DNA from 3 places in the Arthrobacter sp. NPDC057259 genome. Region 1 is predicted to be linked to each of the others. Evidence: riboswitches for the same ligand, from Rfam matches in the RefSeq annotation. Region 1 holds a riboswitch; each other region holds the start of a gene.

The links. A riboswitch is a leader RNA that binds a small molecule or an ion and turns the genes downstream of it on or off. The one in region 1 is predicted to bind thiamine pyrophosphate.
Region 2: it holds a riboswitch for thiamine pyrophosphate, as region 1 does, so the genes downstream of both, ACFUCU_RS06110 (ECF transporter S component) here and ACFUCU_RS01525 (bifunctional hydroxymethylpyrimidine kinase/phosphomethylpyrimidine kinase) in region 1, are expected to answer to the same signal.
Region 3: it holds a riboswitch for thiamine pyrophosphate, as region 1 does, so the genes downstream of both, thiO (glycine oxidase ThiO) here and ACFUCU_RS01525 (bifunctional hydroxymethylpyrimidine kinase/phosphomethylpyrimidine kinase) in region 1, are expected to answer to the same signal.

What each region holds. Positions count from the first base shown of each region.
Region 1 is NZ_JBHUYA010000001.1:318,335-328,725, reverse strand. It holds gene rplU (50S ribosomal protein L21) at 1-287, opposite strand, end outside; gene ACFUCU_RS01525 (bifunctional hydroxymethylpyrimidine kinase/phosphomethylpyrimidine kinase) at 653-2,206, opposite strand; TPP riboswitch at 2,322-2,419, opposite strand; gene ACFUCU_RS01520 (Rne/Rng family ribonuclease) at 2,593-6,075, opposite strand; gene ACFUCU_RS01515 (vitamin K epoxide reductase family protein) at 6,637-7,308, shown strand; gene ndk (nucleoside-diphosphate kinase) at 7,397-7,810, opposite strand; gene ACFUCU_RS01505 (DUF4233 domain-containing protein) at 7,848-8,291, opposite strand; gene ACFUCU_RS01500 (bifunctional folylpolyglutamate synthase/dihydrofolate synthase) at 8,295-9,653, opposite strand; gene ileS (isoleucine--tRNA ligase) at 9,657-10,391, opposite strand, start outside.
Region 2 is NZ_JBHUYA010000003.1:46,565-56,955, forward strand. It holds gene ACFUCU_RS06080 (Na+/H+ antiporter subunit D) at 1-1,457, shown strand, start outside; gene ACFUCU_RS06085 (Na+/H+ antiporter subunit E) at 1,454-1,999, shown strand; gene ACFUCU_RS06090 (monovalent cation/H+ antiporter complex subunit F) at 1,996-2,274, shown strand; gene mnhG (monovalent cation/H(+) antiporter subunit G) at 2,264-2,671, shown strand; gene ACFUCU_RS06100 (DUF4235 domain-containing protein) at 2,714-2,977, opposite strand; gene ACFUCU_RS06105 (hypothetical protein) at 3,083-3,805, shown strand; TPP riboswitch at 3,832-3,973, shown strand; gene ACFUCU_RS06110 (ECF transporter S component) at 4,041-4,673, shown strand; gene ACFUCU_RS06115 (ABC transporter ATP-binding protein) at 4,684-6,243, shown strand; gene ACFUCU_RS06120 (energy-coupling factor transporter transmembrane component T family protein) at 6,240-7,043, shown strand; gene ACFUCU_RS06125 (UDP-N-acetylglucosamine 1-carboxyvinyltransferase) at 7,143-8,666, shown strand; gene ACFUCU_RS06130 (glutamate--cysteine ligase) at 8,690-9,838, shown strand; gene ACFUCU_RS06135 (O-succinylhomoserine sulfhydrylase) at 9,867-10,391, opposite strand, start outside.
Region 3 is NZ_JBHUYA010000004.1:212,658-223,048, reverse strand. It holds gene ACFUCU_RS08820 (VOC family protein) at 1-277, opposite strand, end outside; gene ACFUCU_RS08815 (thiazole synthase) at 333-1,154, opposite strand; gene thiS (sulfur carrier protein ThiS) at 1,160-1,396, opposite strand; gene thiO (glycine oxidase ThiO) at 1,393-2,718, opposite strand; TPP riboswitch at 2,709-2,826, opposite strand; gene thiE (thiamine phosphate synthase) at 2,853-3,545, shown strand; gene ACFUCU_RS08795 (ferritin-like fold-containing protein) at 3,601-4,299, opposite strand; gene ACFUCU_RS08790 (RNB domain-containing ribonuclease) at 4,341-5,843, shown strand; gene ACFUCU_RS08785 (DEAD/DEAH box helicase) at 6,129-7,925, shown strand; gene ACFUCU_RS08780 (DNA-methyltransferase) at 7,934-8,815, shown strand; gene ACFUCU_RS08775 (MarC family protein) at 8,845-9,453, opposite strand; gene ACFUCU_RS08770 (PHP domain-containing protein) at 9,462-10,307, opposite strand.

The DNA of each region.
Region 1 (10,391 bases):
ACCTTGGTCAGTTCCTGACGGTGACCCTGGCGCTTCTTGTAACCGGTCTTGTTCTTGTACTTCTGGATGACGATCTTGGGACCACGGAGGTCTTCCAGGATCTCAGCCGTAACCGTTACCTTAGCCAGGTCCGCTGCGGCAGACGTGACCTTGTCACCGTCCACCAGGAGCAGTGCGGGCAGCTCAAAGGTGCTGCCGGCTCCACCGGGGACGCGGTTCAGGGTAACGAAGTCTCCAACAGAAACCTTCTCTTGGCGGCCGCCTGCGCGGACAATCGCGTACACCACTGGGGAACTCACTTCTCTCGACGTTTATTACTAGATTTGCGTGCGGAACCTGGCCCCGAAATACCGGAGCGGCTCACGCTGTGCCTCAACGCCGGCAGGTTCCCCGGGGGAACCCATGAGCTATCCCGTGGATCATCCGTCCCGCGTGGGGTGGACAGGTCCTCAAGGTCATAACCCAAGTGTTGGCGTAAGCACCGAAGATCAAGACTACGCTAATTTCGCCTTCGGCCGCAAACGAGGCAGGCCCCGGAGAGTCGGGCGTGACCGGTGCCACAGTGCCGTTTTTCAAGGAACCGGACCGGGCGCCGCAGCCGCTTTCGGGAACCGCGCCCCACCACCTTACCGGCCGCGGTCCCCGTTCCGGGTCAGGCGTGGAGCCTCGGCGCGTCGAAGAAGTCCACCTCGAAGCGCACCGAGTGGACGAACGCCTCGGTCATGGCGCCCCGTTCGGCGGCGGAACCGCGGCGGGCGGCGGCGTCCGTGTAGCGGATCGCCTGCCGGGTTGACTCGGCGAAGGCCTCGTCCGCGTAGGTCCGCAGCCAGGCCGCGTAGGGGTGGCCTTCGTCCGCGCCCGCGGCGAGGTACTGTGCGTGCAGCGCGGCGCCCACCTCGGCGTAGAGCCAGAAGCAGGGCACCGCCGCGGCCACGAGGACCCCGTAACTGCCGGCCAGGGACGCAGCGTGCAGGTGGTCCACGTAGGACTTGGTGACCGGTCCCTGCCGCGGGGTGCCGGCGCGCCCGGCGAGCCAGCTGCGGTGCAGTTCCGACTCAACCTCAAGGCACTGGGCGGCCGACCGTGACCAGAACAGTTGCTCCGCCTCCGTCGGGGCAAGCGCCGCGGCGCGGGACAGCACCCGGGAGTAGCCGTTGAGGTAGAGCGCGTCCTGGCCGAGGTAGTAGGCGAACTCGTGTTCCGGCAGGGTCCCGTCCGCCAGGCCCCGGATGAAGTCCAGGGCGTAGATCTCCGACAGGCCCTCCGCGGCGAGGGGCTCGAGGCCGGTGGCGAAGTCGCCGGGTTCCTTAAGGTGTTCCGTGGAGTGTTCCGCGCCGGCCCCGGGCGCCGGTTCCGCCGGCTGGGCAAGGTGGTGGAAGTGGTGGACGGGTCCGTTGCCGGTGCCGACGTCGAGCCGTCCGGCTTCGCGCAGCGCCCCGAGCAGCCAGGGCTTGACGCGTCGCAGCGCGGCCTCCCAGTCCCCGCCGGCGGCGTAGGCCGTGGCGAGGGCCGAGGACAGCGAGCACCCGGTTCCGTGGCTGTTGCGGGTGTCGACCCGCTCCCCCGGCACCACCACGGTCTCGCTGCCGGGCAGTCCCGCGCTGTTGACCAGCGCGTCCGGGCACCCGCCGTCGGCGTCCTCCTCGAGATGGCCGCCCTTGACCAGGACCGTGGTTCCGGCCAGCGCGGAGAGGCGCTTGCCCTGCTCCAGCGCCCCCGCCCAGCCGGCGGCGACCGGTTCATCCAGCAGGAGGGCGAGTTCGGCCAGGTTCGGGGTCACCAGGTCGGCGAGCGGCAGCAGGGTGTGGAGGGCCGCGACGGCCGATTCCTGCAGCAGCGGGTCGCCGCTGGTGGCGACCATGACGGGGTCCAGGACGACGACGGCGGGCCGGGTGCGTTCCAGCCACTCACGCACCGCGTCGATGACGCCGGCGTCGCCGAGCATGCCGATCTTGACGGCGTCGATGGTGATGTCCTCGGCGATGGCGTCCAGCTGCTCGGTCAGGAAGGCGGCGGGGGGCACGTGCACGGACCGGACGCCGCGGGTGTTCTGCGCGGTCAGCGCGGTGATGGCGGCCATGCCGTAGCCGCCCATGGCCGCGATGCTCTTCAGGTCCGCCTGGATCCCGGCGCCGCCGGAGGGGTCGGACCCGGCGATGGCCAGGACCCGGGGAACCGGGGCCCGTCCGGTGGCGTCGTGGGCCATGCCGGCCGACGCCTCGGGTCCGGCGTCGGCCCTGGATGCAGGGAACACCGTCTGCAGGAAACTGGCGCCGGCCGCGGGCGTGGTTGAAGGTGCCGCGGGTGCTGCCGCGGGTTGGGTCAAAGACAAGAGACATCCCTTCGCCGGTGCTAACCGGACAGGTTCAACGGGTGTGGATCTCAGCCGGTCCGATGCGCGGCACCCCGTGTCGCGTTCCAGCGTAGCGCCCCGTCCCGGGTTCGCCCGCCCGTCCCGTTCGATCCTCCGGCCAGCCTTCCTCCTTAACCGGCTCGCGGGTACCGCCCGGAGCCGACGCTTCGAAACGTCGAGTCCGGGAGATACCCGCGAGTGGTACGGAGCGGTACCGGGTGGTGCGGCGGCGGAGCGGTTTAGAGCTCCGAGGCCGGTACGCCGACGCCGAGGATGATCGGGCCCCCGTTGTCCTTGACGACCGGCTTGACCGTTTCCGGTGCCTTGGCCTCGTGGACGGAGCCCTGGCCGGACGGGGCGGAGGCCTGCCGGCGCTGCTCGACGGCGGTCTCGTTGGCTGCCCCCTGGGCACGGCTGGCACTACGGTGCCGCCGCGGACGGCGCTGGCCGGTGGCCGGTTCCGCTGCCGCCGGAGTGCGGGTGGCGACGGGGGCCGCCGTCGGTGCGGCCGTCTTCGGAGCCTCCTGCTGGCGGGTTTCCTGTTTCGGAGCCTGCTGCGGGGCGGGTTCCCTGCGGTTTTCCGGTTCGGCCGCGCGGTTGCGGGCGTTCGGCGGCTGGATCCGGGCCGTGCGGGCACGTCCCCGGCCACGGGTGGCCCGGGACTGGTCGGCGGACCGTCCGGCGGCCGGAGCCTCGGCGGGTGCTTCAGCCTCCGGGGCGGGGGCTTCCACGGACCGTGCTTCCACGGACGGCGCTTCCACGGACGGGACGGCCTCGCGGACCGCGGACTCCGTGGTCCCGGACTGGCGGTTCCGCGAGTCCGAGTCGCCCAGGTTGGCGAACGCCTCGGTCAGCAGGTCCAGGGTCAGGGCCGGCTGCGGCGCCTGCTCGGCGTGCTCGACGAAGGGCAGGGCCACCTGCTCGCCGCCGAACGTCAGCACGGCGGCGGGACGACCTGCTGCTTCCTCGGTGGAGGCCAGCTCGACGGCGGCGTCCAGCGCCGCCTGCCGGGTCTCGGCGTCGGGCGCTGCGCTGGCGTCGCCGTCGTGCAGGTGGGCCGCGTGGGCGGCCGCCGCGATATTCGCCAGCGCTGCACGGGTGGCCTCGGCCTTGGCGTGCCGCTCGGCCTCGGTGGGCTCGTGGTGCCCGGCCGCCGGCACCTGCTGCTGCTGGCCCTCGGTGCCCTGGCCGCCCTTGCCGCGGCGGCGCTTGCGCTCGTTGCGGGCGGCGGGCTGCTGCTCGGTGCGCGGAACATGGTGTTCCGCGGCGACGGTGTTGGCGCGGCGGTGCTCGACCGGTTCGTCGTGCGTGACGACGCCCCGGCCGGCGCAGGCCTCGCACTGCTCGCCGAAGACTTCCAGCAGGCCGGTGCCCATCCGCTTGCGGGTCATCTGCACGAGGCCGAGCGAGGTAACCTCGGCCACCTGGTGCTTGGTCCGGTCCCGGCCCAGGCACTCCACCATGCGGCGCAGAACGAGGTCGCGGTTGGATTCGAGCACCATGTCGATGAAGTCGATGACGATAATGCCGCCGATGTCGCGCAGGCGCAGCTGGCGGACGACTTCCTCGGCCGCTTCGAGGTTGTTCTTGGTGACGGTTTCCTCGAGGTTGCCGCCGCTGCCGGTGAACTTGCCGGTGTTGACGTCCACCACGGTCATTGCCTCGGTGCGGTCAATCACGAGGGAGCCGCCGGACGGCAGGAAGACCTTGCGTTCCAGAGCCTTGTGGATCTGCTCGTCGATGCGCCAGGCGGAGAAGATGTCCGTGTCCTTGGTCCACTTCTCGAGCCTGCCCACCAGGTCCGGTGCCACGTAGGTGACGTAGGCCTCGATGGTGTCCCAGGCCTCCTCACCGGAGACGATCAGCTTGGAGAAGTCCTCGTTGAACACGTCGCGGACCACCTTGATGGTCAGGTCCGGTTCGCCGTAGAGGAGCTCCGGGGCGAGGATCTTGGTGGACGTGGCCTGGCTTTCGATGCCCTCCCACTGGGCGCGGAGCCGGTTGATGTCATGCGTCAGCTCCTCTTCCGAGGCTCCCTCGGCCGCGGTGCGGACGATCACGCCGGCGTCTTCCGGCAGGCGGTCCTTGAGGATGCGCTTGAGCCGGTTGCGTTCGACGTCGGGCAGCTTGCGGGAGATGCCCGTCATGGAACCGCCGGGCACGTACACGAGGTACCGGCCGGGCAGCGAGATCTGGCTGGTGAGGCGGGCGCCCTTGTGGCCCACCGGGTCCTTGGTCACCTGGACCAGGACGGAGTCGCCGGACTTGAGCGCGTTCTCGATCCGGCGCTGCTTGCCCTCGAGGTTGACGGCGTCCCAGTTGACCTCGCCGGCATACAGCACGGCGTTGCGGCCGCGTCCGATGTCGACGAAGGCCGCCTCCATAGAGGGCAGCACGTTCTGGACGCGGCCCAGGTAGACGTTGCCGATCAGGGAGTCCTGCTGGGTCTTGGACACGAAGTGCTCGGCCAGGACGCCGTCTTCGAGGACACCGATCTGGATTCTGTCGTCGCGCTGGCGAACGATCATCTGCCGGTCCACGGATTCGCGGCGCGCCAGGAACTCCGCTTCGGTGATGACGGTGCGGCGGCGGCCGGTGTCGCGGGACTCGCGGCGGCGCTGCTTCTTCGCCTCCAGCCGGGTGGAGCCCTTGACCGAGGTGACGCGGTTGCTGACCGGTGCTTCGCTGACGGTGCGCGGCGCGCGGACCCGGGTGACGGTGTTGGGCGGGTCGTCGTCGCTGCCGCCGGTCAGTTCGAGGTCCTGGTCACCGCGACGGCGGCGACGGCGGCGGCGGGACGTCACGCCGTCCTCCAGTGCGGCCTCGCGGCCCTCCTCGGCGTCCTCGTCGCCGGGCTCGGCGTCGGTGTCGGCCTCGGAGACCCGGCTGCGGCCACGGCGGCCGCGGCTGCGGCGACGGCGGCGGTTGCCCTGCTCGTCGTCTTCCTCGTCTTCGTCGGTGTCTGTGTCCTCGGCAGCTGCCGCGGCAGGGGCGGGACGGACGACAGCGGTGAGGTCCGGGGCCTGGAAGAGCATGGAGGTGACGGCGCCGGGGGCGGAAGGGGCGAGGAACAACGACGGCGTTTCGGTTTCCTGGGCCTCCTCGGCGGGGGCCTCCGTTGCCGGGGCCTGCTCGGCGGGGGTTTCGGTGGCGGCGGCGGGAGCGTCCGGGGCGGCAACGGCAGCATCAGCCGTGGGCGCGTCGTCGGTGGCGCCGGCCTCCGGGGCGGTTTCCGCGGGCACCTCGGCGGGGGCAGCCTTGGCGCGGCTGGCCCGGCGGCGGACCGGCTTGCGCGGGACATCGGCCTCAGCCTCGGCATCGGCGGGAACGTCGGCGGGGGCCACGGCCTCGGAAACGGTCAGGAGGGCGGGGGCTTCGTCCGCGGCGTCAGCCTCGGGTGCTGCGGCTGCCTTCGGGGCGGCCTGGCGGCGGGTGCGGGTCCGGCGCGCCGGGGCCTTCTCCGCTGCGGGTTCCTCCGCGGCATCGGCCGGGACGCTGTTGTCTGCATTGGCAGCGTCTGCTTCGGCGCCTGCGGCGGGAGCCGCGGCGTCGGCGGTTTCATCGGCCGGTGCGGCCGCTTCGGCCTTGGGAGCCGCTTTCTTTCGGGTGCGCGGTGCCCGTTTAGGCTTTTCCGGCACCTCGGTGGCGGTTGCGCCGTCGGTCATGGGGGCGTCGGAAACCGTTGCTTCGTCGTTGCCCGTTTCCAGCTGTTCATTATCCATATGTGGCCACGCTCCTGCCCCTGATGCGCCGCCACATCCGGCGCCCTGGGGGCATATATTTGTCAACACCCGCAGGCATTGACAGAAGTCAATTGAATACCCTCAGGTTCGCACCGGCCTTGGGGTGCGGCAGCCCTGGAGGGCCGGCGGCTTCGCTGCGAACCCGTTGATCGATGCATCACAACCAGGTGCCGTCCAATGGCATTGCGGGAAAACCGGATCATCAGACCCGGGAAGATCCCTGCTCCTCATTGGCGGTCTTGAATTCGAAGTCGCCGGACTGAAGCGCGAATGTGGTTCACGTCCCAGCCAGCTTCATTGTCTCACAGCACTCGGAAATGCCGGCTTAGGCCACACATCCCGGACGCACATGACACCGAATCACCGGTACGCGAGGGGGTGGCCGGGACCGGAACCCGGGATTCGTCCAGCCTCCGGCGATAGAATCGGCCTGAGCACGCCGTTCCGCAGCCACCGCTACGGTCGCGACGGACCACAACACAGAGAACCTGACCATGAGAAGACCCAGCACCGAGAACCGACGCAAAGGACGAACGATCCATGCCCAGCATCTCCCACGCCCCTGACGACGTGGCCACCCCGGCACGGGACAACGGACCGGCCGAAGCGGACCGGCAGGTTCCGTCGATGACCCGGCCGCGGCCGTTCGGCTGGCTGCTGGTGATTACCGGCGTCGTCGGCTGGCTCGCCTCCGGCGCCTTGGTGCTGGAGAAGCTCGCCGTCCTCAAGGACCCCAGCCACGTCACCGTCTGCGACGTCAACCCCTGGATCTCCTGCGGCCAGGTGATGCAGACCTGGCAGAGCTCACTCTTCGGTTTCCCGAACATGTTCATCGGGATCGTCGCCTTTGCCGTGATCATCACCACCGGCATGGGCCTGCTGTCCGGCGCCCGCTTCGCCCGCTGGTACTGGATCGGGCTGCAGACCGGCGTGACCCTGGGCTTCGCCTTCGTGGTGTGGCTGTGGTCGCAGGCGCTGTACTCGATCCACATCCTCTGCCCGTTCTGCATGATCGTCTGGGCGGCCATGATTCCGCTCTTCGTCTGGGTAACCGTCCGCAACATCACCCACGGCGTCATTCCGATGCCCGCCGGCGCCACCCGCATCCTGGGCGAGTCCGGCTGGATCCTGACCGCCCTGCTCTACATCGCCGTCGTCGCCACGATCTTCTTCGCCTTCATCCAGGTCTTCGTCGGTACGTCCGGCTACTAAGAGGCCGCAGCAACGCGAAAAAGCCGGGGCCGGTGTTCGATTACGAACACCGGCCCCGGCTTTTTTCGCGCCCCGCGGGGGCGGGAGCCTAGAACCAGATCTCGATCTCGCGCTCGGCGGACTCCACCGAGTCGGAGCCGTGGACCAGGTTCTGCTGGACCTTGACGCCCCAGTCGCGGCCGAAGTCGCCACGGATGGTGCCCGGAGCCGCCGTCGTCGGGTCGGTGGTGCCGGCCAGCGAACGGAAGCCCTCGATCACGCGGTGGCCCTCGAAGATCGCCGCGACCACGGGGCCGCTGAGCATGAATTCGACCAGCGGCTCGTAGAAGGGCTTGCCGACGTGCTCTTCGTAGTGCTGCTCGAGGAGTTCGCGGGTGGCGTTGACCTTCTTCAGTTCGGCCAGGGCGTAGCCCTTGGCTTCGATCCGGGCGATGATGCTGCCGGTCAGGTTGCGGGCGACGCCGTCGGGCTTGACCAGGACTAGGGTGCGCTCGATGCTCACAGCTGCTCCAATGTGTTGGGGTGGGTTTGGGACAAGTCTAGTTGCTCGGGGTGTCCGGGTTGGCGGCCTCCCAGGCAGCCTGCTCCCGGTCCCGCTGGGCCGCCTCGCGGTCGATCCGGATGCCGGTGCGGATGCCGTACCACCAGGTGAGGGCGAACAGGGCGCCCACCACGAACATGGTCGGTTCCACGAAACCGGTGAGGATCAGCACCAGCTGCAGTACCCAGCCCAGAGCCACGCCCCACGGTTTGGTCAGCACCGCGCAGGTCAGTGCCAGCACCAGGGCCAGCCCGATGCCGAGCCCAAAGACCAGCGCCGGGGGAAATTCCCCGCGCCGCAGGCCGAACACGGCCAGGGTCCCGAAGAGCGCCACGAAGGCCTCCAGCAGGAGGACCGTGGAGGCGAACATGACCTTGGTTGAACGCCGCTTCTTCGGCATGCCCGGGCGCCACTCGCGCTGGGCCTTGGTGAGTTTCGCCATCGGTTACGCCTCGGACTTTCCGAGCAGGATCCGGGCTTCGGCGACGAGCGTGATGGAGCCGGTGACCAGGATGCCGCCGGCCAGGTCGTCGTTGGATTCTGCCCGCTCCACCGCCCATTCGAGGGCGTCGTCGAGCTTCTCCGCGGTGTGCACGAGGTCCTCGCCGAAGCCCAGGTCCAAGGCAAGCTCGCCGAGTTCCTCGGCGGGGATGGCCCGCGGCGAGTTGGACTGCGTGAAGCAGAATTCGGCCGGGACCTCCGCGAGGGAGTCCTTGAGCTGGCGGAGGATTTCCTCGGCGTCCTTTTCCTGCAGGATGCCCAGGACCACCACCAGCTTGCTGAAGCTGAAGGCCTCCTGGAGCGCCTCGGCGGAGACCCGGATGCCCTCCGGGTTGTGTGCGGCGTCCACCACGATGGTGGGGGCGGTGCGCAGCACCTCCAGCCGGCCCGGGGAGGTGACGGCGGCGAAGGCCTCCTGGAGCACCTCGGGGTTCAGCGGCTTGTCCGCGCCGAAGAACGCTTCCAGGGCGGCGACGGCGACGGCGGCGTTCTCGGCCTGGTGGGCGCCGTGCAGCGGCACCAGGAGGCCCTCGTACCGGTCCGCGAGGCCCTGGATGGTCACCATCTGGCCGCCGACGGCCACGGTGCGGGACTCGACGCCGAACTCGACGCCTTCGAAGCGGAACGGCACGCCCACCTCTTTGGCCTTCTCCAGCAGCACCTGGGCGGCGTCCACCGGCTGGGCGGCGCTGACCAGGAAGCCGCCGGGCTTGATGATGCCGGCCTTCTCGTGCGCGATGTCCTCGGTGGTGTCGCCCAAGAGGTCCGTGTGGTCCAGGGAGATCGGGGTGATGACTGAGACCAGGCCGTCGCCGACGTTGGTGGCATCGGTGATGCCGCCCAGGCCCACCTCGATCACGGCCACGTTCACCGGCTGGTCCGCGAAGACCGCGAAGCCCAGAATGGTGAGGCATTCGAAGTAGGTCAGCCGGGGCTGGCCCTCCGCGGTGAGTTCGTTGTCCACGATCTCCAGATAAGGCCGGATCTCGTCCCAGATCCGGACGAAGGTCTCATCGGAGACCGGTTCGCCGTCGATGCTGATCCGCTCGGTGACCTTGGACAGGTGCGGGCTGGTGTACCGGCCGGTGCTCAGGCCGTGGGCACGCAGCCCGGCCTCAATCATCCGGGCCGTGGAGGTCTTACCGTTGGTGCCGGTGACGTGGATGATCGGGAAGGCCTTGTTCGGCTCCCCCAGGATGTCCATCGCCCGGCGCAGCGGCGCCAGCCGGGGTTCCATCTTGTTCTCCGGCGCCCGGCCCAGCAGTTCGGCGTAGACGCTCTCGACCGAAAATTCGTCGCTCATGGATTATGCCCCTGCCTTCTGGAGATTCACCGAGACACTCCGACCGCCGGGAAGAACAGAATCAAGGCCACCCCAAGGATTACTCAGGCTTGGTTCCATTTCGCCGGGCCCTCCCGGGAGTTCGCTATCGAGTTTGGCGAGATCCATATTCACGCCGCCGCCTGGTTTCCATGCAAGCTCTGTGGCGAGCGTCGCCGTCATGATCAGGTCACGCTGTGCCGAGATAGCTGACCCAACAGTGGGGTCTCCTAGAACCTCAACACTGATCCTGTCACTGACCTGGAAGTTGTTCTTACGGCGAGTCTCCTGGATGACTCGGATGATGTCCCGTGCCAGACCCTCGGCCTCCAGTTCCGGCGTGACCTCGGTGTTAAGGACCACGAAGCCGCCGCCGGGCAGGACTGCCGCCGCCCGGGATCCCTCCCCTGCCGCGGCCTCGGCCACGACGGTTTCCAGGGTGTATTCCTGCGGCTCGAGTTCGAGGCCGCCGGCGGTGACCACGCCGGCGTCGTTCACGGACCAGTCGCCGGACTTGGAGCCCTTGATGGCCTGCTGGACGTTCTTGCCCAGCCGCGGACCGGCGGCGCGGGCGTTGACCACCAGCTTCTGCTCGATGCCGAACTCCTCCGGGGAGGCGGCGTCGGCGTCGAGCACGCGGACGGAGCGCAGGTTCAGCTCGTCCGCGACGACGGCGGCGAAGCCCGCCAGTGTGTCCGCGCCGGGGGCGACCACAGTGAG
Region 2 (10,391 bases), on a different contig from region 1:
AGGGCGGCACGGCGGCGGTGAGCATCGGCGGCTGGCTGCCGCCGTGGGGGATCGTGCTGGTGGTGGACCAGTTCTCCTCGCTGATGCTGGTGGTCTCCTCCGCCGTCAGCCTGGCCGTGCTGGTCTATGCGACCGGGCAGGGCATGGCCGACGGCGACAGTGACGCCCCGGTCTCGATCTTCCACCCCACCTACCTGATCCTGGTGGCCGGGGTGTCCAACGCTTTCCTCTCCGGAGACCTGTTCAACCTCTACGTGGGCTTCGAGATCCTGCTGACGGCCAGCTACGTGCTGATGACCCTCGGCGGCACCGGCCCCCGGATCCGCGCCGGCGTGACCTATGTGGTGGTCTCCGTGGTCTCCTCGGTGCTGTTCCTAATCGCCATCGCGATGATCTACGGCGCCACCGGCACCATCAACATGGCGGACCTGGCCATGAAGCTGGGGGACCTGGACCAGGGCACCCGGAACCTGCTGCACGTGCTGCTGCTCGTGGCGTTCGGGATCAAGGCCGCCGTCTTCCCGCTCTCCTTCTGGCTGCCCGACTCCTACCCGACCGCCCCCGCCCCGGTTACGGCGGTGTTCGCCGGCCTGCTCACCAAGGTGGGCGTCTACGCGATCGTCCGCACCGAGACGCTGCTCTTCCCCGGCGACACCTTCAACCAGCCGCTGATGGTGGTGGCGCTGCTGACTATGGTGGTGGGGATTCTGGGTGCGCTCGCGCAAAGCGACATCAAACGTCTGCTCTCCTTCACCCTGGTCAGCCACATCGGCTATATGGTGTTCGGGCTGGCGATGTCCTCGGTGGCCGGCCTGGGCGCCGCGGTGTTCTACGTGGCGCACCACATCACCATCCAGACCAGCCTCTTCCTGGTCACCGGGCTGATTGAACGCCGCGCCGGCAGCTCCTCCGTGGACCGGGTGGCCGGCCTGGCCAAGCTCTCCCCGCTGCTGGCCGTGCTGTTCTTCATCCCGGCCATGAACCTCGCCGGGATCCCTCCGCTCTCCGGCTTCCTGGGCAAACTGGGCCTGCTGCAGGCCGGCGTCCTGCTCGGCACCCCGCTGGCGTACGCGCTGGTGGCCGGCGGCGTCCTGACCAGCCTGCTGACCCTGCTGGCCATCGCCCGCGTCTGGAACCGCGCCTTCTGGCGCAAGCCCGAGGACGCCGAGCACCCGGACCCGGTGCTGCTCGCCGCCCCGGGCGGGGAGTCCCACGGGACCGGCTCATCCTCCGCTCGCCACTCGGTGAGCCTGCTGCCGCGCACCATGGTCGGTTCCACGCTGGCGCTGGTCATCCTCGGCGTGGCCCTGACGGTGTTCGCCGGGCCGCTGTTCCGCCTCTCCGGCCAGTCCGCGGCCGAGATGCTGGACCGGTCCTCCTACATCCACGCGGTGCTCGGTGACGAGGTCACGGTCCCGGCCCCACCGCAGCCCGTGGCCCAGGGAGGCGGCAAATGACCCGCAAACGGATCTCGCTGCGCCAGGAACTGCCGCTGCTGGTCTGGCTGGTGATCGTCTGGGGCGCCCTCTGGCAGGACTTCAGCGCCGGCAACCTGCTCTTCGGGGCGCTGATCGCTGTGTTCGTGGCCCGGTTGTTCTACCTGCCGCCGGTGGAATTGGGGGGACGGTTCAACGTGCTGCGCGCCGTCCCCTTTGGCCTGGTGTTCCTCGGCAAGGTGGTCGCGGCGAGCTTCCAGCTGCTCTACCTCGCCGTGGTGCGCGGGCCCCGGGTGGTCAGCGCCATCGTCGCGGTCCCGCTCCGCAGCCACTCGGATCTCCTGGTCACCGCCACCGGCCACGTCATATCGCTGATTCCGGGCTCCCTGGTCGTGGAGGTGGACAGGGGTACGTCCACGCTCTATATCCACGGCATCAACGTCCGCGACGCCGAGGACGCCGCCAGGCTCCGCAAGGAAGTCCGGGACACCGAGGCCGGCCTGATCCGGATCATGGGCTCCCCGGAGGAAGTTTCCGCTCTCAAACAGGAGGCAGCCGCATGATGCCGATCGTCCTGGCCGTGACCGCCGTGATTCTGTCCCTCGCGGCGGGCGGCGCCATCATCCGGATCGCCCGAGGGCCTTCGCTGCTGGACCGCGTGCTCGCCACCGACGTGCTGCTGGCCATCCTGGGCGCCGCGCTGTGCATCGACATGGCCGTCAACCGGCACCTGAACAACCTGATGCTGCTGGTGGCGATCTCGATCATCGGCTTCGTCGGGTCCGTGACAGTGGCCCGCTTCGTAGCCGACCGCAGGAGGCACCCCCATGAATCCTGAGACCGTCTCCGGGGATACTGTGATCGACGCCGTGTCCGCCGTGTTCATGGTGGTGGGTGCGCTGATGTCCCTCGGCGCCGCGATCGGCCTGCTCCGCTTCCCGGACCTGATGAGCCGGATGCACGCCGCCACCAAGCCGCAGGTCCTGGGCCTGTTCGTGCTGCTGTGCGCCGTGGGCCTGCAGATGCGCACCTGGTGGGTGTGGCCGGTGCTGGTGGTTGCGTGGATCTTCCAGCTGCTGACCGTCCCGGTCTCCGCGCACATGGTGGGCCGCGCCGGCTACCGCACCAAGCATCTCCACCCGGAGCTGCTGAGCGCGGATGAGCTCGAAGCGGTGGTGCAGCAGGCCGCCGGGGAACGCGGCTTCAACGAGGACGGGGAGCCCCGCCGGGACTGATGCCCGGGGGACTCCCCGTCGGAGTCCGGTGGTGCGGTGCGCCTAGACGATGTCCTGGGTCTTGGCGAAGCGCGTGATGGCCCGCTGCGTGCCGCGGTTGGCGAGGACCTGGATGACGGCGCTCACCGAGGCCGAGATCAGCGCGAAGGTCAGGGCCTGGCGCAGCGTGGTGGGGACGTCGTCGTCGTGGCCCTTCGGCGGCTTGTTGCCGGTGGTCTTCTCCCAGACGGTGTCCACGAGCTTGGTGCCGACGAGACCGGCGACCAGGCTGATGCCGGTGCCGAGCAGTTTGATGACAATGTTCATTTCGTGCTCCTTGCGGGTGGAAACAGGACTGCCCCTAGCCTACTGGCACACCGGTCCGGGGCGGACGCCCCTGTCCGCCGCGCGCCGCCCGGCCTACCGTCGGGCATGGACAGAGACCGGAGCGCACCCTGGGCGCCGTTCCAGCTGGCGGCCGGCTGCTGCTCGATCGCGTTCGTGGTGCTGCTGGTGCTGGCCCTTGTGCTGGACTTCATCGCGCCGCCGCCGGTCGACGGGGCCGTGCCGACGCTGGAGTTCATCGCCCGCAACAAGCCCGTCTACGTCGCCGAGCAGCTGCTTTGGACGGTCCCGAACATCCTGGCGGTGCCCGTCTTCGCTGCGCTGTTCCTGGCGTGCGCTCCGGCGGCAGAGGGACTGGCACGGGGCCTGGCGCTGGGCGGCGCCCTGGTGGGCGGGCTGTCCTGGGCGCTGATCCTCGCCATCCCGGTTACCAGCCGCGGCTCTCTGGTGCTGGTCTACCTCAGCGACCGGTACGCCGGGGCGGCCGACGACGCCGCGCGGCAGCGGATCAGCGCCGCCGCCGAGGCGGTGATCGCCGAGAACAACACACCCGCCGTCGCCGGGGTGCTTTCCGCGGCGGGCATCCTCCTCATGTCCGTGGCCATGGTGCGGGCAGGGCTCTCCCGGGCGGTGGGCTGGCTGGGCATCGGCGCCGGTGCCCTGGGGCTGCTCGCGGAGGCGCTGCGGTACCTCGTCCCGGCGCTCTACGGCGGCTACGGCCTCCTGATGTGGGCGTGGTTCCTGGCGGCCGGGATCGTGCTGATCCGGCTCGGCAGGGAGGGGAGGCGGGCCCCGGCGGCGCGGGTGTAAACTGGGCCAGCCCACACGGGCGACATTCATAACGACAGGGGAGCGCCGCCGTCGGACCCTTCCGGAGGAATCCGGAAACCGTAGGTGGGCGCTGAGAGTGCGGACAGCCGCAGACCCTCGAACCTGATCCGGTTAGTACCGGCGCAAGGGAGTCGAGTTCTCAGGGTGTCCGGAACACGCGGCAGCGGCCGCCGTGGCCGGAATACCCTCCCCTCCTGTACCTCAGGAGGACGACATGACCGATATTTCCACCCCCCGCACCACAGCGGCCGGCAAAAAGAGCTGGCGCGTGGTCGACATTGTCCTGGCGGCGCTGATCGCGATCGCCGGCGGCGTCATCTTCTGGGCCTGGGACCAGGGCTCCAACGTGGTGTCCGTCCCGCTCACCGCCGTCTACCCGCCCCTGACCGGCCTCTACGCCGGCGGCTGGATGATCCCCGCGGTGCTCGGCATGCTGGTGGTCCGCAAGCCCGGCGCCGCACTGTTCTGCGAGGCCGTCGCCGCCACCGGCGAGCTGATCATGGGCTCCCAGTACGGCACCACCGTGTTGATCTCGGGCATCCTGCAGGGCCTCGGCGCGGAGCTGGTCTTCGCCGCCTTCCGCTACAGCAAGTTCAACCTCCCCGTCTCCCTGCTCGCCGGCGCCGGCGCGGGCCTCTTCTGCGGCCTGAACGACTGCTTCCTGCCCTGGGGCTGGAACATCGCCTTCGAGGCCGCGGACAAGGCCGCCTACATCGTCTTCTGCGCCATCTCCGGTGCCGTGATCGCCGGCGGCCTGGCCTGGATCGCCACCCGCGGTTTGGCCCGGACCGGGGTGCTGGCCTCCTTCGCCTCCCGCAAGGCGGCCACCGAACCCGTCTTCTCCTGACACCGCGCGCATGAACGCCGACGACGTCCGCCCCGCCGCGGTCACCGCCCGCGGCTGGGGCTGGCGGCACGCCGGGCGGTCCCGGCCCGCCATCAGCGGACTGGACCTGGACATCAGCCCGGGCGAACGGGTCCTGCTGCTGGGGCCCTCCGGCGCCGGCAAATCCACTCTGCTGCACGCCCTCGCCGGGGTGCTCGGCGAGGGCGGCGGCGCGGACGCGGATGCCGACGACGCCGACGAGAGCGGCAGCCTGCTGATCGACGGGGCCCCGCCCCGGGACCGGCGGGGTCGCGCCGGGCTGGTGCAGCAGGACCCGGAGACCCAGGTGGTGCTCTCCCGCGTGGGCGACGATGTCGCGTTCGGGGCGGAGAATCTCGCCGTCCCGCCCGCGGAGATCTGGGCCCGGGTGGGGGAGGCGCTCGACGACGTCGGGCTCGGTTCCCTGCCCCTGGGGCACCCGACGTCGGCGCTCTCCGGCGGGCAGAAGCAGCGGCTGGCCCTGGCCGGCATCCTCGCGATGCGGCCCGGGCTGCTGCTTCTGGACGAACCCACCGCGAACCTCGACCCCGCCGGTGTGCTGGAGGTCCGCGACGCCGTGGGCCGCTGCCTGGACCGGACCGGCGCCACCCTGGTGGTGGTGGAACACCGGGTTTCCGTGTGGAAGGACCTGGTGGACCGGATCGTGGTGCTGCAGCCCGGCAGCGCGGGCGACGCCGCCGTACTGCTGGACGGGCCGCCGGACCGGGTGCTGGCCGAGGCGCGGGAGATGCTGATCGCCGCCGGGGTCTGGGTCCCGGGCCACGTGCCGGCCACCCGCGCCCGGAGCACCGGCGGCGCCGGACAGGGTCCGGGGCACGGCTTCGAGGCGGGCCGCCTGCTGCTGACCGCAGAATCCCTGGCCGTGTCCCGCGACCGTCCCCGCCGGGGCGGCCTGCGGACCCGCTTCCGCGCCGTGCCGCCCGTGCCGGTGCAGGAGGGTATCGCCGCGCAGGTCCGTGCGGGGCGCGCGCTCACCATCACCGGGCCCAACGGCGCCGGGAAATCGACCTTCGCCCTGACCCTCGCCGGGCTGCTGGCCCCGGTGGCCGGGACCGTGTCCGCCACCACCGACCTCAGCGCCGGCGCGGGCATCGACCCCTATGCCTGGAAGGCGCAGCAGCTGATCCCGCGGATCGGCACGGTCTTCCAGGAACCCGAACACCAGTTCGTGACCGGCCGGGTGCTGGACGAACTGACCTTCGGGCCGCGGCAGCTGGGCCGCGGCGCGGACCGGGTGGACGAACTGCTGGAGCGGCTGCGGCTGCGGGACCTGGTGGACGCCAACCCCTACACCCTCTCCGGCGGCGAGAAGCGGCGCCTGTCCGTGGCCACCGTGCTGGCCGCCCACCCGCAGGTCCTGGTCCTGGACGAACCCACGTTTGGCCAGGACGCCAACACCTGGGCCGAGCTTGCCTCCTTCCTCTCCGAACTCCTGGACGCCGGCACCGCCGTCGTCTCCGTCACCCACGACGCCGAATTCAGCGACGTCCTCGGCGGCGACGAGCTCAAGCTGCAGGGGTCGGCGGCATGAGGGAAGCCCTGACCCTGGAGGGAAACCGCGCCCTGCTGGCCCGCGCCAACCCTCTGGCAAAGTTCTCCGGCGTCGTGCTGGTCACCGTGGCGCTGGCCCTGTCCATCGACTGGGTCTCCGCGTCCGTGGCGCTGGTCTTCGAGGTGCTGCTCTTCCCGCTGGCCGGGCTCACCCCCGCCCTGCTCTGGCGCCGCGGCTGGCCGTTGATCCTGGCCGCTGCCCTGGGCGGCTGGAGCACCGCCATCCTCGCCCCGGACCGGGGCCGGATCCTGCTGGACGTGGGGATCTGGTCCATCAGCGAGGGATCACTCCAGCTGGGCCTCGGCTTCCTGCTCCGCGGCCTGGCGATCGCGCTGCCGGCCGTGCTGCTCATGAGCTGCACCGACCCCACAGACCTGGCCGACGCCCTCGCGCAGCAGGCGAAGCTGCCGCACCGGTTTGTGCTGGGCACGCTCGCCGCGATGCGGCTGGTGGGACTCATGGCGGAGGAATGGCAGACCATCGGGATGGCCCGGCGGGCCCGCGGCGTGGGCTCGCACGGCAGCCCGGCGCAGCGGGCCCGGGCCATGCTGGGGCAAAGCTTCGGGTTGCTGGTCCAGGCCGTCCGGCGGGCCTCGCGGCTGGCGGTGACCATGGAGGCGCGCGGCTTCGGCGGTGCCCGGCGGACCTGGGCCCGGCAGGCGCGCTTCACCGGACTCGACGTGTGGGTGGTCCTGGGCGGCGTTGTGATCGCGGCGTCAGCGGTAGCCGCCGCCGTCGCCGCGGGAACCTGGAACATGGTGTTCCTCGGCCAGCAGTGATGCTTAGGGTTATCGCACCATCCGACTAGGGGTGTGACGTTACGCGCTTTGAAGCGCATCCGGAGGTGGTCGGTAACTCATGTGTGATATTTCTTGGGTATGACGCTTCCCACTGCAGAACACCTCGGCACGGTCCTCAAGGACGCACGCGGCGAAAAGGGCTGGACCCAGGGCAAGCTTGCCGCAGAGCTTGGCACCAGCCAGAGCGCCGTCGCCCGGATGGAACAGGGCAAGCAGAACCTGAGCCTGAAGATGATCCAGCGCCTGGAGTCCATCTTCGGCCGCACCATCGTCAAGGTGGGCCGGCCCCAGATGACCCACCTGCGCGTGGAGGGCGGCCACACCCTCTCCGGCGCCGTGGACGTCAACAGCAGCAAGAACGCCGGCGTCGCCCTGCTCTGCGCCAGCCTGATCAACCGCGGCACCACGGTACTGCGCCGGCTGGCCCGGATCGAGGAGGTCAACCGGATCGTCGAGGTGCTGACCAGCATCGGCGTCGAGTGCACCTGGCTGAACGCCACCGACCTGCAGATCCGCCGCCCCGCCGTCCTGGACCTCGACGGCATGGACGTCGACGCCGCCCGCCGCACCCGCAGCGTCATCATGCTGCTGGGCCCGCTCCTGGACGAGTCCGCCGAGTACCGGCTCCCCTACGCCGGCGGCTGCGACCTGGGCACCCGGACCGTGGAGCCGCACATGCAGGCGCTGCGCCAGTTCGGCCTCCGCGTGGAGGCGACTTCCGGCTTCTACACCGTCCAGGCGCCGCCCGCCGACGGCGAGAACCGCTCCTTCGTTCTCAGCGAGCGGGGCGACACGGTCACCGAGAACGCCATCATGGCCGCCGCCCACCGCCGCGGCACCACGGTCATCCGCAATGCCAGCCCCAACTACATGGTCCAGGACCTCTGCTTCTACCTGCAGCGCCTGGGCGTGGAGATCGACGGCGTCGGGACCACCACGCTGAAGATCGTCGGCCGGCCCGCGGTGGACGTGGACATCGAGTACTTCCCCTCCGAGGACCCGATCGAGGCGATGAGCCTGATCACGGCCGGCATCGTGACCAACTCCGAGGTCACCATCCGCCGCGTGCCGATCGAGTTCATGGAGATCGAACTGGCCACCCTGGAGCAGATGGGCCAGCGGCTGGAGGTCTCCGCCGAATACGTGGCGCGCAACGGCCGGACCCGGCTGGTGGATGTCACCACCCGGCCCTCCGAGCTGAAGGCACCCGAGGACAAGATCCACCCCATGCCGTTCCCGGGCCTGAACATCGACAACCTGCCGTTCTTCGCCGTGATCGCCGCCAACGCGCAGGGCCAGACCATGATCCACGACTGGGTCTACGAGAACCGCGCCATCTACCTGACCGAGCTGAACCGGCTCGGCGCGCAGGTGCAGTTGCTGGACCCGCACCGGATCTACGTCAACGGCCCCACCAAGTGGCGCGCCGCCGAGGTGGGGTGCCCGCCGGCCCTCCGCCCTGCCGCCTGCCTGCTGCTGGCCATGCTGGCCGCCCGGGGCGTGTCCGAGCTGCGCAACATCTACGTGATCGAGCGCGGGTACGAGGATCTGGCCGAGCGGCTGAACACCATCGGCGCGAAGATCGAGTACTTCCAGGACTAAAGACCCCCGGCGCACAATGGGGTATGCGCACCTTCGGCGTCGAAGAGGAACTGCTGATCGTGGACCCCGTCAGCGGGGTGCCGCTGGCGCTCGCGGACGCCATGCTGCGCGGGCTCGTCCGGGACCCGGAGACCGGCGACGGCCATTCCGGCTTCAGTTTCGAGCTCAAGCTCGAACAGATCGAAACCCAGACGCTGCCGTGCCGGGAGCATGACGCCCTGCTGCGGCAGATTCGTCGGGCCCGCCGGACCGCCGACGACGCCGCCCGGGTGCACGGCGCCCGGGTCGCGGCACTGGCCACCTCGCCGCTGGCCGCACCCACCCACACCACCCCCAAACTGCGCTACGCCACGATGCAGCGGCGGTTCGGCCTCACCGTCCAGGAGCAGCTCACCTGCGGGCTGCACGTACACGCCGCCATCGACTCGCCCGAGGAGGGGGTGGCGGTGCTGGACCGGATCCGGGACAAGCTGGCTGTGCTGATCGCCCTCAGCGCCAACTCCCCGTACTGGAACGGGATGGAAACGGGGTTCGAGAGCTACCGCACCCAAGCCTGGAACCGCTGGCCGGCTGCCGGTCCGACGATGGTCTTCGGCAGCCATGCGGCCTACCGCAGGGTGGTGTCGCGGCTGCTGGACAGCGGCGTGCTCTTCGATGAGGGCATGGTGTACTTCGACGCGCGGCTGGCCCGGAACCATCCCACCGTGGAGATCCGGGTGGCGGACGTGTGCCTGCGCGCGGAGGACGCGGCGCTGCTGGCCGTGCTGGTGCGGGCGCTGGTGGAGACCGCCTCGCGCGAGTGGTACGACGGCGTGGACCCGGCGCCGGTGCCGACGGTGCTCCTGCGGATGGCGGCCTGGCAGGCGAGCAACTGCGGGCTGTCCTCCGAGCTGCTGGACTTCGGGACTTTCCGGCCCCGCCCCGCGGCCGAGGTGGTGAACGCCCTGGTGGACTACCTCGCCCCGGTCCTGGCGGACCAGGGCGAGCTCGGCCTGGTGCGCGCCGGGGTGGCCAGGATTCTGGCGGAGGGCACCGGGGCGGAGCTGCAACGCCGTGCCGGCCTCGGCGCCGTCGTCGGCGAGGCGGTGCGGACCACGGTCGGCGGGGACGTGCCCGACGCCGGCACCGCTACCGGTCCGCTGCCGGCACTGGCACCCGTCCGCCGCTACTAGGCCGTACGTTCCACGCCGCCGCCGGGGATTACTGGATCCGCGCCAGCGCCTGGCCAAGGTCCCGGATCAGGTCCTCCGCGTCCTCCAGTCCGACGGAGAGCCGCACCACGCCGTCGCTCAACCCGATAGCGGCCCGCCCCTCCGGACCCATGGCCCGGTGCGTGGTGGTGGCAGGGTGCGTGATCAGAGACTTCGAGTCGCCCAGGTTGTTGGAGATGTCGATGATCCGCAGCCCGTCCAGCAGCTCGAAGGCGGCATCCTTGGCGGACCGGCCGGCCGGGGAAGCCAGCTCGAATGTCAGCACCGTCCCGCCGGACTTCATCTGCTTGGCGGCCAGCTCGTGCTGCGGGTGGGAGGCCAGGAGCGGGTACTTCACCCAGGTCACGGCCGGCTGCGCCTCAAGCCACTCTGCCAGCCGCAACGCCGAGGCGGAGGCGTGGTTGACCCGCAGCGACATGGTTTCCAGGCCCTTGGTCAGCACCCAGGCGTTGAAGGCGGACAGCGCGGGTCCGGTGTGGCGCATCAGTTGCCGGACCGGGCCCTCGATGAACTC
Region 3 (10,391 bases), on a different contig from region 1:
TGACCTCCGCCCCGCGGCCCACCAGCTCGGCGCGCGTCGCGGCCAGGTCCGGGGTCACCAGTTGCAGCCCCTCGAGGCTGCCGGGCTTCATCCCGGTCATTCCCGTCCCGATCACGATCGACGCCGCGGAGCCGGGCGGGGTCAGCTGGACCACCCGCATCCCCGGGATGTGTTCGACGTCGTGGTCCAGCACGAACCCCAGCCGCTCGGAATAGAACTCCTTGGCCGCGTCGACGTCGGCCACCGGAACCTGGATCACTTCTAGGCGCATCTGCATGCGCCCAGGCTACCCCGCTCCCCCGGCGGGTAGGCGCAGTCCCTGGCCGCGGTCCCTAGAGGAACTCGGCGCGGCCTTCCATGCCGGAGGATGCCAGCGCGTGCTCGCGGCGCGGGATGCGGCCGGCCAGCCGGGCCAGGCGGCCCGCGGCGACGGCGTGTTTGAACGCCTCCCCCATCAGCACCGGGTTCTGGGCCCTGGTCACCGCGGTGGCCAGCAGCACGGCATCGCAGCCCAGCTCCATGGCCAGCGCCGCGTCCGAGGCCGTGCCGATGCCGGCGTCGAGGACCACGGGTACCGAGGCCCGGGAGGCGATCAGTTCGATGTTGTGCGGGTTCAGGATGCCCAGGCCCGTGCCGATGGGCGCGCCCAGCGGCATGACGGCCGTGGCGCCGAGGTGCTCCAGGCGCAGCGCCAGGACCGGGTCGTCGTTTGTGTAGGCGAAGACCTTGAACCCGCGCGCCACCAGCTGCTCGGTGGCGTCGGCCAGTTCCAGGGCGTCCGGGAGCAGGGTCTGTTCGTCGGCGATCACTTCGAGCTTCACCCAGCCCGTCTCCAGCGCCTCGCGGGCCAGTTCGGCGGTGAGCACCGCGTCGCGGGCGGTGAAGCACCCTGCGGTATTGGGCAACACCCGGATGTTGCGGTCGGCCAGCAGTTGGAACAGCGATCCGCTCTCTGCCGGGGAGTAGCGGCGCATCGCCACGGTGGTCAGTTCCGTGCCGGAGGCTTCCAGTGCGGCGCCGAGGCCGTCGAGGCTGGGTGCGCCGCCGGTGCCCATAATCAGCCGGGAGCCCAGCTCCACGCCGTCGAAGGTCACCGGGTCGCGGTGCGCCGTGGCCTTCACGGCGGGCTCCTGCGCGGTGTCTGCTTCGTTCATGCCGTTCATCCTCCCTGTACCGCGGTGACGAGTTCGACGTCGTCGCCCTCGATGAGTTCTGTTGCGTGCCACCGGCTGCGGGGCACGACCTCGGCGTTGCGCGCGACGGCGACGCCGAGTTTGCGTCCGTCCGTGGCCTGGCCGTTGTCCGCCAGGGGCCGGCCGGTGACGCCGCTGACGAGGGCGCCGACCGTGGCGTTGTCCGGGAGCGCGTGCGGCTTCCCGTTGAGGGTGATGTTCATGCGGTTGTCCTGTGGGTCGCGGGGTGGAGAGCATTGGTAGGGCTGTGCGCCTGGCTGGTCGACTGGTTGTGCTCAGCGTCGGTGCGTGGGCGGTCGAAGCGGTCCGGGAGGAACCCGTCCCAGCGCGGGTCCGGGGTGCCGTCCAGCAGCTCCCGGCAGATGGCCGCGGCCGCCGGGGTCAGCAGCACACCGTGCCGGAAGAAGCCGGTGGCGATCACCAGGCCCGGAACGTGGCCGCCGCCGGCGGCACGGACCCGTCCCAGCAGCGGGGCGTTGTCCGGGGTGCCGGGGCGTGCCCTGGCCGTGGCCTCGACGAGTTCCAGCTCGGCGACGGCCGGGACCAGCTGCTGGGCATCGCGCAGCAGCTGGTAGACCCCTCCGGCGGAGACGGCCAGGTCCCCGGCCTGGTCCTCGCGCTGGGTGGCGCCAACCACCACGGTTCCGTCTCCGCGCGGAACGATGTAGACCGGGACACCCCGGACCAGCCCGCGCACGGTGGAACTCAGCAATGGACGCAGGCGTTCGGGCACCCGGAGCCGGAGGATGTCGCCGTGGACCGGCCGCAGCGGCAGGGTGAGCCCGGCCGGGAGGTCCTGCAGGGCGGCGGCGCCCAGGCCGTTGGCCACGATGGTCTCGGCCGACCGGATCTCCTCTCCCCCGCTGAGCCGCACGCCGGCGATCCGGCCGTCCGCCTCGATTAGGCCCGCGGCGCGGTGCGGGACGGCCCGGAATCCGGTGTCGGCTGCCAGCAGGGCTCTGATCCGGGTGATCAGGCGGCGCGGGTCCACCTGGTGGTCGGCGGGGATCTCGAAGGCGCAGGAGATCGCCGGGCTGAGCAACGGTTCGCGGCGGCGGGCCTCCCGCACGGTGAGGGGTTCGACGGACAGTCCGGAGGCCACCTGGAGGGCGCGCAGGTCCGCGAGCGCCTGCCGGTCCGCGGCGTCGGCGCCCACGGCGAGGGTCGGCGTCGTGAGGTAGCCGGTGCCGGCTCCCCCGTCGCCGCCGTCGGCGAGGCTGCCGGCGAAGGCGGGCCAGAGCCTGGAGGACTCCAGCATCAGGGGCAGCAGTCCCTCCTCCTGGTAGTGGAGTTCGCTGACGGGTGCCAGCATCCCGGCGGCGGCCCAGCTGGCGCCGTCCCCGGGGGCGTCGTCGATCAGCGCCACGGTGCGTCCGGAGCGCCGGAGTTCCCAGGCGATGCCGTGGCCGATCACGCCCCCGCCGATCACGACGGCGTCGAGGGGGCCGTCAGGCCGAGCACCGCGGCCGTCAGGCTGGGCACCGGGGCCGTGCGGCCGGGCCTTAGGGCTGGGGGTGGTGTTCATGGGTTCCTTCCCTACGCCGGTACTAGCCGGATCAGGTCAAGCGGTCGGCTCTGACGCCCTCTCAGCCCTGCGCCGTCGACGGCGTGCGGGGCTCCCGCGGTATGCGCCCAGTTTAGAGGAACTACGCTTGGGGCATGAGCCAGGATGTCCACAGCACCGCCCGTTTGTACCTCTGCACCGATGCCCGCAAGGACCGCGGAGACTTTGAAGCCTTTGTCGATGCCGCGTTTACCGGGGGCGTGGACATCATCCAGCTCCGGGACAAGACCATCGAAGCCGCGGAGGAACTGGAGCTGCTGGAGGTCCTGCACACGGTCGCGGCGCGCCACGGCCGGCTCTGGGCCGTCAACGACCGCGCCGACCTGGCCTCGCTGGCCGGTGCCCCGGTGTTCCACATCGGGCAGAAGGACATTCCGTTCGGAGCGGCCCGGGACTTCCTCGGCAAGGACACCGTGATCGGCCTGTCCACCCACACCTCGGAGCAGGTCGACGCCGCCATCGCCGCCGCGCCGGGCCGGAGCGGGCTGGACTACTTCTGCGTGGGCCCGGTCTGGGCGACACCCACCAAGCCCGGCCGGGCCGCCGTCGGCCTGGACCTGGTCCGCTACGCCGCCGACGCGATCGAGCGCGCCGAGGCCGCGGGCGACGGCGGCAAGGTAGCCGGCGTCGTGCCGTGGTTCGCGATCGGCGGCATCGACCTGACAAATGTGGAGCAGGTCCTCGACGCCGGGGCCCGGCGGATCGTGGTGGTCCGGGCGATCACCGAGGCGGACGACCCCGCCGCTGCGGCGCAGGCCCTGCTCGCCGCCCTCGACGCCCGGGCTTAGTCGCGGCCGTGCGTAAGCGCGGCCGGTCGCCTCGGCCTCACCGGCCGCGGGCCCTCTACCCGGCCAGGCCCAGCAGGGTCATCCGGCGGGAGTGCGCCGTGGCCAGCGAAGTCAGCAGCGCCCGGACCGGATCCGTGCCCGCAGGGACGCCGTTGCCCGTTGCCCCGTTGCCCGCTGCTTCCGAACCCTGGACGGCCAGGAAGGCGTGGTCGGCCGCGACCCGCTGCGCCTGGGTCAGCGCCTCGCCGAGAAGCCGCCGTGCCCACAGCGCCAGCCGGGAGGCCAGCCGGGGATCGTCGGCCAGGGCCTGCTTGAGCCGTTCACGCAGCACCCCGGTGGCCTCTTCGGAGGCCTGGACCTGCTCCACGAGGGCCGCGGTGGCGGGATCCAGCCGCGGAATCAGGGAACGGTAGAAGTCGGCGGAGACGGTGTCGATGACATACGCCTTCATCAGCGACTCGAACCAGTCGGCCGGCCGCGTCCGCTCATGGAAGTGGTCAACCGAGCGCTGGAACGGCACCATGGCGCCCTCCACGTCCTCGCCCATGTCCCGCAGCCGGGCGCACACGAGTTCGTAGTGCTCGAACTCCCGCACCGCCAGCCGGCCCAGCACGGCCCTGTCCCGGAGGGTGGGCGCGTAGCGGGCGTCGGAGGAGAGCCGTTCAAAGGCGGAGAGTTCGCTGTAGGCCATCACGCCGAGCAGGTCCGTGAGAAAGCGGTGATCGCGGGCGGAATCCGGCGTCGGAGTGCTCATCGTTCAAGACTAGCGGCGGATTTCGGGCTACCCTGACTTTCGTGTCTCACCATCGCCTGACGCCGAGCGTCCGCCAGCAGCAAAACCAGCTCGCCGAGGCGCTGAAGGCCCTGCGCACCGTCCTGGAACTGCCCGGGCCGTTCCCCGAGGAGGCGCTGCGCGACGCCGAGGCGGCGGTGGCCGGGCACGAACTTCCCGGCCTGGACCTGACCCACGTGGAGTTCGTGACGATCGACCCGGCGTCGTCCACGGACCTGGACCAGGCCCTGTTCATTGACCGCTCCGGCGACGGATACAAGGTCTTCTACGCGATCGCCGATGTCCCGTCCTTCGTGGCCCCCGGCGGCCCGCTCGACGCCGAGACGCGCCGCCGCGGGCAGACCTTCTACACGCCCGAGGGCCGCATCCCGCTCCACCCCGAGGTCATCAGCGAGGCCGCCGGCAGCCTCCTGGCCGGCCAGCTCTGCGCGGCCTTCGTCTGGGAGTTCGAGCTCGACGCCGCCGCCGAGGTGTCCTCGGTCCTGGTGCGCCGCGCCCGGGTCATCAGCCGCGCCAAGCTCAGTTACGCCGGGGTGCAGGCGGACCTCGACGCCGGCACGGCCGCCCCCGTCCTGGAACTGCTGAAAGAGGTCGGCGGCAAGCGGGTGGAGCTCGAGCGGCAGCGCGGCGGAGCGAGCCTGAACATGCCGGACCAGGAAATCGAACAGCTCCCCGACGGCGGCTACCGGATCGTCGCGGCTCCCCCGCTGCCGGTGGAGGACTGGAACGCGCAGATCTCGCTGATGACCGGAATGGCCGCCGCGGGCCTGATGCTCAAGGGCAAGGTGGGCATCCTGCGGACCATGCCCGCGCCGGACGAACGCTCCCTGCGCCACTTCCGCCGGCAGACCGGAGCGCTCGGCAAGCCGTGGGACGGGCAGACCAGCTACGGGGAATACCTGCGCACCCTGGACCCCATAGACCCCAAGCAGCTGGCCATCCTGCACTCGGCCGGGATGCTGTTCCGCGGCGCCGGCTACACCCCGTTCGATGGCAGCGTCCCGGACGACGCCATCCAATCCGCCATCGGCGCGTCGTACGCGCACTCCACCGCCCCGCTGCGGCGGCTGATCGACCGGTTCGTCCTGGTCATCTGCGAGGCGCTCTCGAACGGCGCCGAAGTTCCCGCCTGGGCCCGGGAGGCGCTGCCGTCCCTGCCCGCGATCATGGCGGCCTCGGACCAGCTCGCCGGGAAGCTGGAGCGGATGTCCCTGGACACGGTCGAGGCGGCGCTGCTGGTCAACCACGTCGGCCAGGAGTTCGACGCCGTCGTCATCTCCGGGTCGAAGCCCGCCAACGGTAACGGCGCGGGGGCCGGCAACGGCGACGGGAATGGGACAAAAGCGAACGGCAACGGCAACGGTCCGTCCGGAATCGTGCAGATCGCGGAGCCGGCCGTGACCGCCCGATGCCCGGGTGAGATGGAGTCGGGCAGCCTGGTCCGGGTACGCGTCGTCTCGGCCGACATCGCCGCCCGCGAAGTGCGGCTGGAGCTCGCCGGCTGAGGCCGCACCGCGCCGCAACGGCCGCGCCGTCGGGGACGCAGGGGCCGAACGGCTAGACTGGAAGGGTAGTAATGGATGCCCGGTCGTTGATTTCCTCGTAATTTCGAATCAACAAGCCCGCCCCTACGCGATCTTGAGACACACCCGCTGGTCCCAGTGCCAGCATCTAGATAGCCCGCGATCGGCTCCACTGGACTTGCTTGCGCCTACCGAGCGTGCTCCGGAACGGCCCTCCGCCGCCCCGTCGAGCAGGCAGCGCAACCCAAATGAATAAGGAAACTCCCCGTGAGTGAATTGCACACGCATCAGCTTCTGACCGACGAATCCGGCACGGAATCGATCGAACCGGAAGAAACCATCAGCTCCGACGAGGCGCCCCACGCCCTTCCGGAAAAGACGTTCGCCGACTTCAACGTCCGCGCCGACATCGTCGAGTCCCTGGCCGACGCCGGGATCACCCACCCGTTCCCCATCCAGGCCATGACCCTGCCGGTGGCCCTGGGCGGCCACGACATCATCGGCCAGGCCAAGACCGGCACCGGCAAGACCCTCGGCTTCGGCATCCCCGCGCTGCAGCGGGTCATCGGCCGCGACGACGCCGGTTACGACGCCCTCCCGACACCGGGTGCCCCGCAGGCCCTCGTGATCGTCCCCACCCGCGAACTCGCCGTCCAGGTCGCCAACGACCTGCAGAACGCGGCCCGCAAGCGCAACGCCCGGATCGCCACCATCTACGGCGGCCGCGCGTACGAGCCGCAGGTCGATGCGCTGCAGAAGGGCGTGGAGGTTGTCGTCGGCACCCCCGGCCGCCTGATCGACCTGTTCAAGCAGAAGCACCTGGTGCTCAAGAACGTGAAGATGGTCATCCTCGACGAGGCCGACGAGATGCTGGACCTGGGCTTCCTGCCCGACGTCGAGACGCTGATCGCCGCCACCCCGGCCGTGCGCCAGACCCTGCTGTTCTCCGCCACCATGCCCGGCCCGGTCATCGCCATGGCCCGCCGCTACATGAGCCAGCCCACCCACATCCGCGCCGCGGACCCCGAGGACGAGGGCCTGACCAAGCGGGACATCCGCCAGCTGATCTACCGCGCCCACAGCATGGACAAGGTCGAGGTGGTGGCCCGGATCCTGCAGGCCCGCGGCCGCGGCCGGACCATCATCTTCACCAAGACCAAGCGCACCGCCGCAAAGGTCGCGGAGGAACTCGTGGACCGCGGGTTCGCGGCCGCCGCCATCCACGGTGACCTCGGCCAGGGCGCCCGCGAACAGGCGCTGCGCGCCTTCCGCAACAACAAGGTGGATGTCCTTGTCGCCACCGACGTCGCCGCCCGCGGCATCGACGTCGACGACGTCACGCACGTGATCAACTACCAGTGCGTCGAGGACGAGAAGATTTACCTGCACCGCGTGGGCCGCACCGGCCGCGCCGGCAACAAGGGCACCGCCGTGACCTTCGTGGACTGGGACGACATGCCGCGCTGGGGCCTGATCAACAAGGCCCTCGGCCTGAGCGTTCCGGAACCCATCGAGACCTACTCCTCCTCCCCGCACCTGTTTGAGGATCTGGATATCCCCGAGGGAACCAAGGGCCGCCTGCCGCGCGACAAGCGCGTCCTGGCCGGCGTGGACGCCGAGGAACTCGAGGACTTGGGCGAGACCGGCAAGAAGAACCCACGCAGCAGCTTACGCGCCACCGGCAGTGACGGCGCCCGCACCGGCTCCCGCACCGGCGGCCGCTCGGGCTCCCGTGAGGGCGGACGCTCCGGCGGCCGCGAGGGTTCGCGGGCCGGTTCGTCCGAAGGCGGCCGCGAGGGCGGACGTTCCGACTCCCGCTCCGGTTCGCGCGAAGGCTCCCGCGAGGGCACCCGCGAAGGCTCGCGCCGTCGTCGGACCGCCCCCGAGCAGGAGACGGCCGCAGCGCCCGTGGAGGCCACCGGCCGCGCCGCGGCCGCGACGTCCGCCACCGAGGTTGACCGGGCCACCCGTGCCCGCCGCCGCACCCGGACCCGCCGCCACAACGGCGAAGTTGTTTCCGGCGAGGCCCAGGGCGGTACCGCGACGCGCAGCGCCGAGGCCTAGTCCCCACCATGCCTGACTCCGTCTGGGCGCCGGACGGCAGCAACCTGGTGGTACACGCGGACAACGCGGAGTACCTCCAGACGCTGCCGGACGGCGCCTTCACCCTCATCTACGTGGACCCGCCCTTCAACACCGGGCGGGTCCAGAAGCGCCAGGAAACGAAGATGGTGCTCAACGCCGACGGCGTGGGCGACCGGGTGGGTTTCAAGGGCCGCTCCTACGACACGATCAAGGGCGCCCTGCACAGCTACGACGACGCCTTCAGCGACTACTGGTCCTTCCTGGAACCGCGGCTGGTCGAGGCGTGGCGGCTGCTGGCGGATGACGGCACGCTCTACCTGCACCTGGATTACCGCGAGGTGCACTACGCCAAGGTGATGCTGGACGCGATCTTCGGCCGCGAGTGCTTCCTCAACGAGATCATCTGGGCCTACGACTACGGCGCCCGCGCGAAGTTCCGCTGGCCCACCAAACACGACAACATCCTCGTGTACGTCAAGAACCCGGCGAAGTACCACTTCGACAGCGCCGAGGTGGACCGGGAGCCGTACATGGCGCCGGGCCTGGTCACGCCGGCCAAGCGGGAGCTCGGCAAGCTCCCCACCGACGTCTGGTGGCACACCATCGTCTCCCCCACCGGCCGGGAGAAGACCGGGTACCCGACGCAGAAGCCCGAGGGGCTGATCCGCCGCGTGGTGGCAGCCTCCAGCCGGCCCGGGGACTGGTGCCTGGACTTCTTTGCCGGGTCCGGGACGCTCGGCGCCGTGGCCTCCAAGCTCGGCCGCAAATTCGTCTGCGTGGACCAGAACCCGGCGGCCATCGACGTCATGGCCAAGCGCCTGTCCGGCGCCGCCGAGTTCACCGCCCACCCGGCCGCGCCGCCTGCCTGAGAACGCGGCCTCCGAGCCCTGACTGAGCGCTACATCCAGCTCTTCACGAAGGAGTGCACGGCGTCGGCGATCATCTGCACGGCGATCGCCGAAAGCAGCAGGCCGGCAATCCGGGTAACCAGCTCGACGCCGTTCTCCCCCAGCGCCCGCTGCACCAGCCCGGCGAACCGCATCGCCAAGTACAGGGACGCCAGCGTCACGGCGATGCCCACCCCCACCGCAAGGTACTGCGGCACCGTCGACGAGCGCTGGACGAACACCATCACCGCGACGATCGCGCCCGGTCCGGCCATCAACGGCGTGCCCAGCGGGACGAACGCCACGTTCTTGTACTTCGCCGCGCTCTCCTCCCCGCCGGTGGACCCGGTCAGCAACTGCAGCGCGATCAGCACCAGCAGCAGGCCGCCGGCGCCCTGCAGCGCCGCCAGGGAAATGTGCATGTAGTTCAGGATGGACTGGCCGAAGATCGCGAAGGTGACAATCACGCCGGTGGCCACCACGAGCGCCTGCAGGGCCGAAAGGTTACGTTCCTTCGCGTTCATCTGCGCCGTCAGGGACATGAAGATGGGCACCGTGCCCGGCGGGTCCATGATCACGAAGAGCGTCACGATCACCGAGGCCAGCAGCTGCAGGTCGATCCAGTCCATCAACGCACCACCGCGGTGCCGCTGGCGAGTTCCTCGATGCGTGCCAGCACCTCCGGGGCGGTGGTGTTCTCACCCAGCAGGTTTGGCTTCCCGGCGCCGTGGTAGTCGGAGGAGCCGGTCACCAGCAGGTCGTGCTCCGCGGCCAGGCGCCGCAGGAAGGCCCGGCCCTGTTCGGGGTTGTCCCGGTGGTTGATCTCGAGGCCGGCCAGGCCGGCGTCGATCATCTCGCGGTAGGTGTGCTCGCCAACGATCCGGCCGCGGGAGGACGCCACCGGGTGGGCGAAGACCGGGACTCCGCCGGCGGCCCGGACGAGCTCGACGGCGGCCGCCGGATCCGGGGCGTAGTGCTGCACCCAGTAGCGGGACCGGGAGGTCAGGATCGTCTCGAAGGCCTCGCTCCGGTCCTCGACGACGCCGGCGGCCACGAGCGCGTCGGCGATGTGCGGGCGGCCCAGGGTAGCGCCGGGGGCTACGTGGTGGATCACGTCGTCCCAGCTGAGCGGGTAGTCCTCGACCAGCAGGCTGACCATCCGTTCGGCCCGGGTGAAGCGGGCGTCCTTGGACTTGGTGATCTCCTCCAGCAGCCCGGGATGGGCGGGGTCGTGCAGGTAGCTGAGCAGGTGCACGCTGATGCCCTCGCGGGTCCGGCACGAGACCTCCATGCCCGGGACCAGGGCCACCCCCAGCTTCAAGGCCGCGGCAGAGGCCTCCGCCCAGCCGTCCGTGGTGTCGTGATCGGTCAGGGCCACCACATCGAGTCCGGCCCCCGCGGCGGCGGCGATCAGCTCCGCCGGCGGCTGGGTTCCATCGGAAACATTCGAGTGGGCATGCAGGTCTATCCTCACCTGCCCAGCCTAGTAGATCGGGGTGCCTCCGGGCCCCGGGCGGCCTGTTGGCCTAAGCCGCGCCGCTGGTGAGACGATGGGGAC